2 regions of the Halobacillus sp. genome follow, and region 2 is predicted to be linked to the other one. Evidence: riboswitches for the same ligand, from Rfam matches in the RefSeq annotation. Region 2 holds a riboswitch; the other holds the start of a gene.

Region 1 (5,412 bases), on a different contig from region 2:
TCTTCAAGTGGAAATTTTGAAGGTGATCTTACGGAAGAACATCGTGAGCCCCACCCTGAAGAGAAAAAACAGGAAGCAAGGAACCTATTAAAAAAGAACAGAATCTATTCTCCTCAAAAGAAAGCAGAAGAACTCCGTCCAGTTATTGCTTCACCACCAGAGGTATTTGATCAAGAGATAAAGGAAGTTTCTGAGCATGAAAAGATGTCTGAAAGAAAAATAAAAAGTAAAAAGAATAAAGCAGACAGTGCTGCGGAAATGAGAAAACGTCTTTCCTCAAACCGAAGAGAATATTTTAACAACCTGAAGAAAACCATGGCTTTGAATGATCATGAAACCGCTCCGCCAATGCAAGAGGATCTAGCTGCACGTTCAAATGAAAATGAGTTTGGCTGGAGGGGGAAGATGGATCCAGTAAAAAAGGAATCTATTGGTCATAATGATCAAAGCGGTTCGTTCTTAAAAGAATTTATTTCAATGTTAGGTGAATCATCATCAATGGAAATAAGTGCTCAGTCATTTGAGCATAGAGATCCACAGCAGGAAACTACCTTTGGAGAAGATTACTCCATGTTAAAGGATATTGTTTCATCGATTGAGAATGAGTCTTCCAATGAATACGTGAGTTTTAAAAACCATTATGTATCTCAAATGGAAAGCAGCCAGTCAGCGGAGATGCACCATAATGTAGACCAGGATTCAGACAATAATCCTTCCCATATAAGTGAGCAGGACCTCTATAGAGAAATTTCTTACATGCTCACAGAGTCTTCATCAGAAAGTTCTCGTGGAATTGAAGAATTAGATTTAGAATCTTCTTCGTCCTTGGAGCAGGAATTATCATTTTCCACGGATGAATATGAGGAAGATCCAATCGTTTATTTAACAGATATCCTGCCACTGTCAAATGGATTTTCGGATATTCTAAAGCGCGAATTCTGCCCTCCCTTTCTGACCACAAAACTAAAAGAAATGGATACTTTACCAGAAAACCGTCTGCAGGAAGTTTCGTCAAAAGAAAATGAACACACGATCGCACAGGTTGATTCAATAGTTGCGGAAAAAAAGCAACCTCTTTTAATTAAGGTGCCTGTAGTGCTTGCCAGGCTGAACGTTGATATCCACATCCTCGAATCTTTGAATCTTTCGGATGACATCTTTGAAATTCTAAACTTAGACTGTAATCTGCAGTCTGTAAAAACTCATGTGCTTCCACACTCATCTACAGTGTTCCTAAGTGGAATACTTGCGGTTGATATTCATTATGTAAGTGACTCTCATAAACGTACCGTCCGGATTTTAAAACAACCAATTGCCTGGGATAAAGTAGTGAAAGTAGACTGGCTGAAACTACCCATGCTTTCCAAAATGGAAAGAGAAACGTACTCATTTATTTCTGATAATGGGAACGAGTCAACTCATTATGAATACGATCAAGATTATGTGAGTCCAATCAAAGATCAATTGCAAAACAGTTATTTTGTGTGGCATACAGATAGTACCGGGGGGCATGGCGCTCATAAACGATCTTTACAGGGAAGTGCACAAATAAGGATCGATCTATTACAGGAGCAATACATTCCTATATTTTTATAATCATTTTGTTAGCACAACTTAAGAGGAGCTTCTATTAAGAAGCTCCTCTTTTTTAAATAGCTGTATTTCACCAATTATGTAGAAGTGAAGAACTTAGCGTGGCAAGGATTAGATACTTGATCTTCAAAGAGAATCTTAAAGAAGGTCATCGGCTAAGTTTTCATTTCACGGATAAACGTTGAGAGGGCATGAAACGAAGTATCTGTCTCTATATACGGCAAGTACCTGACCTCCCATTTTCTTTTATTATTCACACATGAATGGTTAACATACAGACGAATGGGGAGAAGAAAGACGTTTATATCTGCCATTAGCGGACGGCTCAACTCATGGTTAAATGGGTGAGGTTCAAGAAATAAACCTAAAGAATTGCGAGTTTGCGTCATTTCATATATATTTATAGTAATACAAAAGAATACAGAGTCCTTCGGGGTCGGGTGAAAATCCCAGCCGGCGGTGATGAACAATTGTTCTAAGCCCGCGACGGGGAAGAAGTGTAAAGCACTCTTCCTCCTGATTTGGTGAAACACCAAAGCCGACAGTTACAGTCTGGATGGGAGAAGGATGTGGAGCATGCCAAGGTACCAGAGAAGTAGACTCGTACCGTTTATTTGGCGTATGCAAATCAAAAGTAATATAAACCCTGGGGAAGTATGTCTTCTTCAGGGTTTATTTTTTTATTCATCGTAAGGAGGCGGGAACATGAGCCGTGATGAACGATATATGAAGACAGCGATTCAGATGGCGGGCGAAACAGTAGGTCAAACCAGCCCCAATCCATCTGTTGGAGCAGTAATTATCAAAGATAATGAATTGGTAGGACTGGGCGTACACGTGAAGGCTGGAGAAGCTCATGCAGAGGTTCATGCTCTCCAGATGGCCGGAGAAAAAGCGAAGGGTGCAGAAATCTATGTAACACTTGAACCTTGCAGCCACTACGGTAAAACCCCTCCTTGTGCCAAAGCGATCATCGATGCCGGGATTAAGAGGGTGGTTATAGCATCCCATGACCCTAACCCAGAGGTTTCAGGAAAAGGTATAAATATGATGAGGGAAGCCGGCATTGAAGTTGAAACCAATGTTTTAACTGAAGAGGCGGATCAGCTCAATAAGGATTTCTTTCACTTTATCCAGACAGGGGAACCCTATGTACGCTTGAAAGCGGCCATGAGTTTAGACGGAAAAATTGCAACAACCACAGGCGAAAGTCAGTGGATTACAGGAAAAGAAGCACGGGAAGACGGGCATACCTATCGTCATTTATCGGATGCCATCCTTGTGGGAATTCAGACAGTCCTGTTGGATGATCCTAAATTGACCACAAGAATAGAAGGAAAAGGAAGAAATCCGATTCGTGTGGTTTTCGATTCCAAGCTCAGGATTCCATTGTCTTCTAATCTTATTCAAAATCAGGAAGCTCCGACCTGGATTTTTACCGGTAAGCATGCCTCAAAGAATACGGTCCAAAAACTTCAGGATCTTGACCATATTAGAGTTATTCAACAGGATGTAGACCAGATAGACATCCATCAGGCTCTGCAGTACTTAGGAGAACAAAAAATGACTTCTTTACTAGTAGAGGGCGGAGGAACCATTGCTGATGCTTTTGTTCGAGCTGGAAAAGTAGAAGAAACCATCACCTATATCGCCCCTAAACTGATTGGAGGAAAAGACGCATCTTCTCCAGTAGCAGGAAAGGGGATCAGCGAATTGAAAAACGCACCTGATTATCAGGTAGTATCCCATGAACAAATAGGGGAGGATATAAAAATTGTGTCTGTAAGAAGGAGGGAAATCAATGTTTACAGGGATTATTGAAGAGATCGGCTCTTTACATTCTATTAAAAGTAAAACCGAGTCTCTGGAACTTAGTATATCTGCGGAGAAAGTGCTATCTGACGTGAAGTTAGGAGACAGCATTTCAATCAATGGCGTCTGCTTAACTGTAACCAGCTATACAGACCGTTCCGTAGAATTTGATATTATGCCTGAAACTTATAGAGCTACGAATCTAAGTGAATTAAAGCAGGGGAGCCCCGTGAATCTTGAACGGGCTATGGCTGCTGGAGGCAGATTCGGTGGTCATCTCGTATCCGGTCATATTGACGGAACGGGGACTATTGTTTCAAAAAAATCTGAATCAAACGCGGTATATTATGAAATCGAGATGTCGGAAGAACTTATTCATTATTTTGTGTATAAAGGTTCAATTGCGGTAGATGGTACGTCTCTAACCGTATTTGGGGTAGAAGGCAGCCGCGTGACGATTTCCCTGATTCCTCATACGATGGAACATACCGTCCTGGGGCAAAAGGAAAACGGAGATCGCGTGAATATAGAATGTGACATGATTGGTAAGTATGTTGCCCATTTTTTAAAGGGAGATCACTCAGAGCAGCCGAAATCGACAATGACCAAACAGTTTTTGTCTGATAACGGTTTTGCCTAGAAAAGAAGGTGAAGTAATGTTTGATACAATTGAAAAAGCCATAGAAAGATTGAAGCAGGGGAAATTGGTAATTGTCTGTGATGACGAGGACCGTGAAAACGAAGGGGATCTTGTCGGGATTGCTGAATACGCAAGTACGGAGATGATCAACTTTATGATCAAGCATGGACGTGGACTGGTATGCGCACCGGTTACCAGTGGTTTGGCCGATCATCTGGAACTGATGCCGATGGTGGATCAAAATTCGGATCCTAACCAGACAGCCTTTACAGTGAGTATTGATCATAAGGATACGACAACCGGCATCTCGGCTGATGAGCGGGCTCTTACCATTAGGGAAATGCTGAACCCTCAAGCGACAGCCGCAGACTTTCAAAAGCCCGGGCATATTTTCCCGCTGATTGCTAAAGAAGGAGGCGTGCTGCGCCGAGCCGGTCATACGGAAGCTTCCGTAGATTTAGCGGAGCTCTCAGGAGCGAGGCCTGCTGGAGTAATCTGTGAAATTATTAAAGATGATGGTACGATGGCGAGAGTTCCTGATTTACGCGAAATGGCCGATGAATTCGATATTCCAATGATTACGATTGCCGATTTAATTCAATATCGGTATCGAATTGAAAATCATGTGAATAAAGAAGTAGAAGTTGCTTTACCGACGGAATATGGGGACTTCAGGGCGATTGCTTACACGAACGATATTGACTATAAAGAACATATTGCTTTAGTTAAAGGAGAAATTGATCCTGAGACACCAACATTGGTCCGTGTTCATTCAGAATGTCTGACGGGCGACGTATTTGGCTCTTACCGTTGTGACTGCGGTCCGCAGCTTCATAATGCGTTGAGGCAGATTTCTGAGAATGGAAGCGGCGTCCTGTTATATATGCGGCAGGAAGGCAGAGGCATTGGTCTTGTGAATAAGCTGCGAGCGTATAAGCTTCAAGAGCAGGGGCTTGATACTGTAGAGGCTAATGAAAAATTGGGATTTGGCCCTGATTTGCGTGATTATGGGGTGGGAGCTCAAATCTTAAGAGATTTAGGTATCTCAAAACTTAATCTGCTTACCAATAATCCTAAAAAGATTTCCGGACTTAGAGGGTACAATCTTGAAGTAGTGGAACGTGTACCCATTGAGATGAAGTCCCGGAAGGAAAATGAACTTTATTTGAAAACTAAAAAGTCTAAAATGGGACATATGTTTCATTTATAAAAAGGAGCGGAATAAGATGGTTAAGACATATGAAGGAAATTTAGTAGGAACTGGTTTGAAAGTTGGTATTGTGGTAGGAAGGTTCAATGATTTTATTACGAGTAAGCTGTATGAGGGAGCTTTGGATGCTCTAAAACGCCATGGAGTGGATATGAAC
Region 2 (8,778 bases):
GCGAATCATTTCTACAACAAATTGGTGCTCCTGCCGGTTTTTCGGATCATATAACAGTTCCTCCCCCAGCTGCACATCCTCTTCTTTCGTTTTCCCGCGGCGGATAGTTCCTGCTAAACAAGTCGAAACAAGTTGCTGCTTATCCAGTTTTGCCAGGCGCTCTGGTGTAGCTCCTACAAAGTATTCTCCTTCGCTTTCAAAAGCAAAAATATAACTATTAGGCTGGGTTGCCGCTAGTGCTTCAATAACAGCTGCGAGCTGGACAGGATCATTGAATGTAATACGTAACTCCCTGGCAAGAACCACCTTATCTAATAAACCTTTCTTAATATCTTCTGTTGCCTGTTCAATCGATTTCTTCCACCCGGACGGGTCAATCTCTTCTGAGTCCGTTCTTACCGGCAATTCAAAGGTCTGATGCCCAGCTTTCAGTAAAGTATCACGATGGTTAGATAATTGTGTGATTATCTGCTGCTTGTGGTCTTCTGGAAATATAAGAACATTTGTTGTCAAATAGGATTCAGGACCCTTGTTGGTCAATAGAAAAGCTGGAATGGTCATCTGGCTGTCAGGGAAAGCTTCCCATGGGACCTGTTCATTTTGTTTGGAATCAAAACTAAATCCCCCAAGCGCAACGATCCCTGTCCCCTTTTCATTAAATTCATCATATGTCGATGCACTTTGATGGATATTGTCCCACATGACCTGTATTTCCTTAAATCGATTTTCGTTTTTTGCATACATTTTATAGGCCGATCCGACAGCCACCATTGTAAAATCTTCTTCAGCGCTTCGCCAAAACAAGCAATGATTGTTTATGGAAGTTCCAGCATCCAGAAATTGAAATGGATCTGATGGCTCTATTTGATCCACCACACTAATCAATTGTGGTTCATTTCTTTCTTGCGCCTGATTTATGGCTTTTTCAATTATTTCATCTATTTGAGGTGCTTGTGTATGAAGCATCAAAATTCCTCCCATTCCTCAGGGGACGTCATAATACATTTATAACGGTTCAAGAACCGTTTGTTTAGATTCAGTAAAGGTTAATCTACATCTATTTTATTCTCTTTTTTCCCTTGACTCAAGAATTGTCCACCCAATCTTACAGTTTAATACATGTATTGACACTCAAGAAGTGTTTCTCTAAACTTAATTTGTTATCATATGAGTAGTTAAAGTACAAGGGAGAGGACATCTATGAGCTCTGTTCCAAATCAAAACATGAAAGCTTCCTTGAATGAACGTGAAGGTTTCCAGGTATGGTGGAGGCTGTTAAGACCTCATACCCTGACGGCTGCCTTTGTTCCCGTATTTGTCGGAACAATGCTTGCTGCAATGGAGCAGCCGATCAATTTGGGGTTATTTGCCGCAATGTTATTAGCTTCTATCCTCATTCAAGCTGCAACAAACATGTTTAATGAATATTACGACTATGTAAGAGGACTGGACAATGAGAATTCCGTTGGTATTGGCGGCACAATTGTAAGAGACGGTATTAGTCCAAGTGTTGTACGTTCCCTCGCTATTGGCTTCTTTGTCATGGCTGGATTGTTAGGGGTATATATTTGTATCGCTTCAAGCTGGTGGATCGCTGTTATTGGGCTTGTTTCCATGCTTTTTGGATATTTATATACAGGCGGGCCTTATCCAATCGCCTATACACCATTTGGTGAATTGACAGCTGGTTTTTTTATGGGAACGATTATTGTAGGGATTAGTTATTATATCCAGCGATTGACGATTTCATGGGAAGTTATTCTTGTCTCCATTCCCGTCGCTATATTTGTTGGAGCTATCCTGCTTGCTAACAATATCCGCGACAGAGTTGGCGATGCCGATAACGGCAGAAGGACATTAGCTATACTATTTGGTCATAAAGGATCGATTCGCTTTTTAACTGTCCTTTTTCTAATCGCCTATGGACTAACGATCGCGTTAATTATCTTTAGCATTTTACCCTATTGGTCATTTATTACCCTATTCAGTGTAGCGAAAGGTTACCAGGCTATTCAAGGGTTTAAAGGAAAATCACAACCTCTTGAAATGATGCCGGCCATGGTAGCCACTGCAAAAACCAACACGATGTATGGAGTCCTTTTGGGTATTTCTATGCTATTGGAAATTTCGATCCCTCTCGGATAACTAAAAGGATGGCTTACAGCCATCCTTTTTTCTATAGGTTTGACTCCTGAAGCAACGGGAAATATGAGGTAAAGGATGGATATCTAATGGAAAAATTAATAAAAAACACTCTAATGGAAACCTTAGGTATGGAAATTGAACATGCTCAAGCTCATTATGTTCAGATACGCATGCCTGTGGATCACCGCACTCATCAGCCTATGGGCTTTCTTCACGGCGGTGCAAGCGTAGCTTTAGCGGAAAGTGCTGCCAGTATAGGCGCATACTTAAATGTGGATGAAGAGAAACAGCAGATTTTCGGGATCGAAATTAATGCCAATCACATTAAGAGTATTCGCAAGGGGCATGTCATCGGTAAGGCAACGCCAATTCATATTGGGCGAAATACAATGGTATGGGAAGTTAAGATCCTGAATGAAGAACAAGAAACGATTTCGATATCCAGGTGTACCATTGGAGTAGTACCTGTAAAAAATAATTGAAAAGGGGCCGATTTCACATGTTAACAGAGAAACAAAAAGAATCGTTTAAACAGCAGCTTTTAGAAATGAAAGAAGAAGCAGAAAAAGAGCTCGAGGAATATAAAGATGATCGATTGAAAAACGACTACGAAAATGATGACACTGGAGAGATTTCAAGCGTAGCCGATCACCCGGGGAACTTAGGAACTGATCAGTTCGAACGGGAAAAAGAACAGACATTTTATGAAAAATCCCGTGAGAAATTAATGGAAGTCAACGATGCTTTGCAGCGAATGGAAGAAGACCGTTATGGATTGAGTGAGAAATCAGGTGAACCTATCCCCGTAGAACGTTTAGAAGCTATGCCGACAGCCCGCTATCGAGTGGATGAACTGGAAGATGAATAATATTGAATAATAAAAAGCTGTCCAGCTAAGCTGGACAGCTTTTTATTATTCACGCGGCTTTGGAAGATCGAACGCTCTTCTGCTCAATCCACGGCTTTAACTTAATGAATAATGGAACAAACAAAGCCCCGATAATAATTCCTTTAATCGCATTGAACGGGAGAATTCCCGCTAAAATAGTAATCCATTTAACATTTGCACTCATTGTTTCCCATCCCATAAACCAACTATACGCAGGTAGAATGAGAAAGTAGTTAAGCACACTCATTCCGGCTGCCATGATAATAGAACTGGCCACTATGCCGGATACTAATGATTTTGTGGATTTGAACTTGTGATAGATCATGGCTGCCGGGACCACAAACAGGACACCTGCCGCAAAATTAGCTACTACCCCTACTGGATCAGCAGCCCCTGTGTAGATGAGGTAAAGTGTATTCTTTAACCCTTCTACGATGACGCCGGCTAAGGGAGTAAAAAGAATAGCAGCAATCAGTGCAGGTATCTCACTGAAGTCAACTTTTAAATATTGAGGAAGTATAGGCAGTGGAAAATTAAGCAGCATTAAAACCATAGAAATACTTCCCATTAGAGCTAGTATAATTAATTTAAGCAAATTTGACGATTGACCTGTATAAGGATTCATCATCGATCTCCTCCTTCATCTTTTTCATCGATTCACATCCCAGATGAAGGTGAACGCACTCCTATTTCCATAATAAAAACCCTAAAGCATACATAAAGGGGCTTTAGGGTGGAGTAATTGTCCATAGGAAACAGTGGGTAGAAATAGATACACTTCTACCTGCTTCGTTCGTCATCTTCTCCCATCCAGACTGTAACTGTCGGTCCCGGATTTGCACCAGGTCCACCGTTTAGCACGAAGCCAAACGGGTCACGGACTAAGAGCGTAAAAACGCTCATCACCGTCGGTCGGGAATTGCACCCTGCCCCGAAGATGGAATCGATATGTTATTGTATGTTTATTCTATACAAAACCCTATGAAATCGCAACTCCTAAGTTTCAAATCGGATCTCTTTTGGTTTGATTAGGATTAATTTTGATCGTTGTTGACGAGTTTCGTCAACAATTCGTCAACAACATAAGCCATAATCAAATCCGTTACGATGTTTGATCTCTACTGGTAGGTCGTCGCTCTTAGTCGTTGTAGAGCAAACTCGATTTCTTCCAGCTTCTGTTCATCAAGATCGGCTATCTCCACTTGCTCATCTTCTCTCCTGAGCTTCTGGATTTCCTCCACATGCTCCGGCAACATTAATAATGTCCGCTTTATAGCACCCCTGATCTCTAGGACCATTACTCACCAGTAGAGTTCGTGTAATAATAGAATGCGCATGCTCCACTGACATTAGGGCTTCCTGTAGCATTTCACTGCACAAAAATAACCGTATTAACATCATGCTCATTGCAGAAGTCAACATGACATTTCATTAAGTATTCCGATACTCCACCCTAACGCTTAGTTCTATTTATTCCAAACAGTACCATACCCTCAACATAATTTCTCAAAAAAAAAACGCCATTACAATTTTGTAATAGCATCTCAAATGTTAACGAGATTTAATTAAATTATTAGTACAGAGCTGCTCTTCAACACTAGAGATTTTTTAAGTTACTGACTATTGATATCTAGTTATCACAAGATGCGCGGAAACTGGACGCGTTCCTCCTGCCAATGGTGTGATTGTTAATGCAGTTGCGTTTCCTGCTGGATTCCGCACCGTTAACGTTGAATTAATTACAGTTGTTTCCACGAGCGCCATTCCAATAATTTGAGACGTTCCCGTCGCTCGCCCCACTACTGTGTACGCTAAGTCTGCTCCATTTAGAGTCAGTATAAGCTGGCCGGGCTCCGTTACACTTACCTGAAACAGCACCTGATAGATCCCAATGTCTGCTAAATTAAATTCAGAATCATTATCGCGGGTTATTCCTGTACCAGGACTACTAGGACCATCCTGAGGAAAGCTTACATCAGTACCTACAGCTACCGTATCAGCATTATCCGGCGGCATAAGAGCAAAGAAATCAGCGAAATCCAACACCCCACCTGCAGGACCTTGAGGGCCCGTAGCCCCTGTTTCACCCTGCGGTCCTGTTGGACCTGCTGGACCCGGAGGGCAGTCACATTTAGTTGATTTCCGATGATAAATAGGACAAAAACCACAGTATTTTTTTACCTTCAAATTCATCACCTCCACTACATATAACCCAGCATATGCAATAGTAATAAATCTGACTGGACTTTTCACGATTGACTACAATCTAAATAAAGCGCAATAATATAGGAACCTTAGGTACTTTTTTCGATAAGCCACTGAGAGATGATAACCCATTGGGCATGAATTTAGATATTATTGTACCAATGGACATCGTCAAATAAAGCTTTAATCAAATCTTCTAGAGTTTCAAATGTTTCTCCACAAATAAACTCTGTTTTAATCCCCTTATACGTAGCTTATGCTCCAGCGGATTTGAAAAACCTACATATCAACTAAGCATATTTCCATTTTGGACCATTGAAACTGAGGATGAAATGTCCATTTTCAAAAATATTCTACATAGTATAATTTATCTAAACCTATATAGGAGATTAGTTCTTTGTAGATTTTGAGAGGTGTATAATGTCCGATAAGAAGCGATTAGAAGAGCAAATTGAAGAAACGAGAGAAAAGATGTATTGCGCTTATATGAATAATGTAGATTTTCTAGATGTTTTAATTATTTCTCAACAACTGGATTGCTTACTAAACAAATTGGAAAAGCTGCGCAAAGAAAAACCCTCACACTGGTAAAGTGAGGGAAACCAACATTAAGCCCCCAAACTTAGAGCGAGGTACAGGCCTTGACGGTTTAATAAGTATTAGAAAACAAAACCTTTTTTTCCGTTTTATACCAACCAATTAAAAACAAAAATTCTACATAAAAAAAGAATTTTTTCACAAACATTTTTGTTACTGTTACTGTTATTTCTATTTTTAATAAACCACGCCCTATCTTTAATTGAAGATAAGGCGTAGATAGCTTAAATATTTTAAAAACCATTTTTAATTTTAGTTACTTTAGCAAGTCATATAATCTCATTAACACAAGTGCAAAGTCTCCACGCTTCAAGCTATCATTAGGACCAAAATTACCATTAGGATAACCATCAAGCAAACCGAGATCCTTAGCTCTTTTAATGGCTGTTGCCGAGTATAGATCATTAGGTACATCGTTAAATCCTGTACCACCAGGAACGGGTGCTGGAACGTAAGCTACGTTAAAATATTCACAGATCCCCTTCGCGTGTTCAACGGCTACTTCCATTTGAAAAGCCCTATCGATCATGAGCAGAGCTTCTCTTTTATTATCCATGAAGCCGTTCTCGGTTAAAATGGCGATCATATTGGTTTCTCTTAGCACATGGAAATTTTCTTCTTTTACTCCACGAAAATTTTGAACAGTGCCTTCTCGAAGATATTTAGCAACCGCATTAGCCAACTTCCCAGATTCATTATTTAAGTCTCCATTATATACAAAGATCTCTATACCACTAGCATCTTCTCCACTAAATGTTCCATCAAAAGCATTGTAATGCACAGAGATATAAGCATCGGCATTTCTACTATTGGCTAAGTCTGTTCTCTGTTGTAGAGATGTATCTACGTCTGTAGGCGCCACTAGTAGTGTATCAAAGCCGCATCGTTCGAGTTCTATTTTCAAAAAATTGACGACCGCACGGTTAAATTCGTTCTCATGAATTGACATCCCGATTTCTGGTATGAAAGGTGTTCGTTTTCCAGGAGTATCTATTCCATGTCCATCATCTAGCGCTATCAATCTAGGCACTATTACCACTCCTTATAAGTTTGGTTATTTTATAACCCCTTATATTAAATGCGCAAAGATTTAAATGGAGTGGACGTATAAACTATATCTTTCACCTATTTAAAAAGATATTATGTACTTTGGTCACTAGCGTTGCATTAGTATAGTCTAAAATTAGTAATCTCACATTTAACTGTTTAAATAAAAAAATAGTACATTCACTTGAACAGGCGATTCTACCCATTTGGTATTTTTATACAGTTAGACTAGTTAAACTAGTGACAACAGCCATTACTTCTGTATCAGGGGACACCCTTAAGGGCTTCAAAAAAGGCTTTAATTAGACTGTGACTTTTCTAGCCTCACTTTCAAAAGTGAGTACAGGTACTAACGGTTTGATTTGTATTGGAAAACCAAACCTGCAGTCCATAATAATCCAATTATTAAGTAACTATCACTCGCGGGGTTTCAGGAGGGTTAGCTGTATGGACCGTGAACGCAAACGACTTCCAAGGCAATACATTTTCCACCCCATTCACTGCCAACATAAATCCGATTACGTTTATTGGAGAATGTACTGATGTACCTTAATGTATGCCCCTTTCTAACATAGTGAGTAAACCAACTTTTTCCTTATTTCACCTTGCAGCTAAGTCTTCAACACTCCTGCTTCGTTTGTTGAAGACTCGGTAGAGAGGTTTTTATATTTGTTACCAAATGAAAGAATTTCAAATAATTAAATCATTTTTCTTTATCAAAGAATAAACTTGTGGTGAATTTGGAGTATTACATTTTCCTTTTAATGGCCGTCCATTTCCTATCTAAATACAGAATTTCCATCCAACAATAATTCCACTCACTTTTAATTGAACATATACAATTTTTCCTTCATGTTTATTTTCCCAAGTCAGCAAATTATGGGTTAAAGAAGTCTTGAGGTTCCTCTAGTTCTCAAACTGTGTCTATATCAATTGCAATTAACTCAGATAACATGGAAATATGTAGAAATAGAACTTAAAAAAATAACCCCACTTAGCGAGAGTGGGGTTAGGGATTCTTTGAATCCAGATTTATGTATTAACATTCTATGAAGTTTTGGGAATTCTGTGCGGAATTGTAACCGGAAAATGCAGCAGAAGTATTGTGTAATACTTATTAATATATTGACAAGATTAAGGACGCCCCTTCAATAAGGTATTGAACTATTGGTGGGGATGTTATTATCTGTATTAAAGATTTAGAAAGAAAAATTGAGAACCTTTGAGAAGAGATGCATCGAATGTATATCGAAGTCCTCACCCCCAATTGTTAGCTGTTCCGCAATCTTTGGATAAACTCTTGAATGATTTTCCAGAATTAATAATAAAATACCAATATCCAGTCTAAAGTACCGCCTTAAACCAGTCACTAAACAACATACAGCTTAGAAGGCTTTTGGGGTACGTGTGATACATGTAAATGATGTTTGGTTAAAACCTATTAAATCAACTTCTGCTAGGATTAATTACAACCTCTTCAAATATAAATAGGGCAATAATAATAAAATTCTGCCCCAAATCTGCCCCATTTGGGGTTTTATAGTTATGCCGAGTTTCTTGATTAGTATGTGCTTCTTAAATTTAATCCTTTCTAAAAAACCTCTAACTCAATTTATAGGGGATAAATAAAATTCTCACTATATAAATCATTAAAATTTATGGGTGTATTTTCATTATCATTTATATTTCTGCATTTTTTATGGTACATTGGGTTAAACAACCTAAAGGAGCATATAAATGGAAAGGAATAACTCCCCCTATGAAAACTTTTCAGATAAAGAACTAGTAGAATATTACTTGTTTATACTTACTAATATCTTTTCAGGTAAACTGTCATATGTAATGTTCCTTGAGACTGATTATTTAGAGGACATCGCGACTAAACGTGGTTTATA

What was found. Region 2 has a riboswitch for FMN ahead of WAM07_RS16125 (ECF transporter S component). Riboswitches for the same ligand answer to the same signal wherever they lie in the genome.
Region 1: it holds a riboswitch for FMN, as region 2 does, so the genes downstream of both, ribD (bifunctional diaminohydroxyphosphoribosylaminopyrimidine deaminase/5-amino-6-(5-phosphoribosylamino)uracil reductase RibD) here and WAM07_RS16125 (ECF transporter S component) in region 2, are expected to answer to the same signal.

The regions. Positions count from the first base shown of each region.
Region 1 covers NZ_JBAPTY010000266.1:373-5,784, reverse strand. The annotation lists gene WAM07_RS11250 (hypothetical protein) at 1-1,596, shown strand, start outside; FMN riboswitch at 2,016-2,165, shown strand; gene ribD (bifunctional diaminohydroxyphosphoribosylaminopyrimidine deaminase/5-amino-6-(5-phosphoribosylamino)uracil reductase RibD) at 2,299-3,414, shown strand; gene ribE (riboflavin synthase) at 3,395-4,045, shown strand; gene WAM07_RS11235 (bifunctional 3,4-dihydroxy-2-butanone-4-phosphate synthase/GTP cyclohydrolase II) at 4,062-5,255, shown strand; gene ribE (6,7-dimethyl-8-ribityllumazine synthase) at 5,272-5,412, shown strand, end outside.
Region 2 covers NZ_JBAPTY010000384.1:19,817-28,594, forward strand. The annotation lists gene WAM07_RS16105 (isochorismate synthase) at 1-966, opposite strand, end outside; gene WAM07_RS16110 (1,4-dihydroxy-2-naphthoate polyprenyltransferase) at 1,201-2,145, shown strand; gene WAM07_RS16115 (hotdog fold thioesterase) at 2,232-2,627, shown strand; gene WAM07_RS16120 (hypothetical protein) at 2,645-3,013, shown strand; gene WAM07_RS16125 (ECF transporter S component) at 3,063-3,662, opposite strand; FMN riboswitch at 3,829-3,977, opposite strand; gene WAM07_RS16130 (YolD-like family protein) at 4,153-4,290, opposite strand; gene WAM07_RS16135 (collagen-like protein) at 4,655-5,227, opposite strand; gene WAM07_RS16140 (IS3 family transposase) at 5,383-5,478, opposite strand; gene WAM07_RS16145 (Spo0E family sporulation regulatory protein-aspartic acid phosphatase) at 5,660-5,830, shown strand; gene WAM07_RS16150 (N-acetylmuramoyl-L-alanine amidase) at 6,093-6,866, opposite strand; gene WAM07_RS16155 (hypothetical protein) at 8,621-8,778, shown strand, end outside.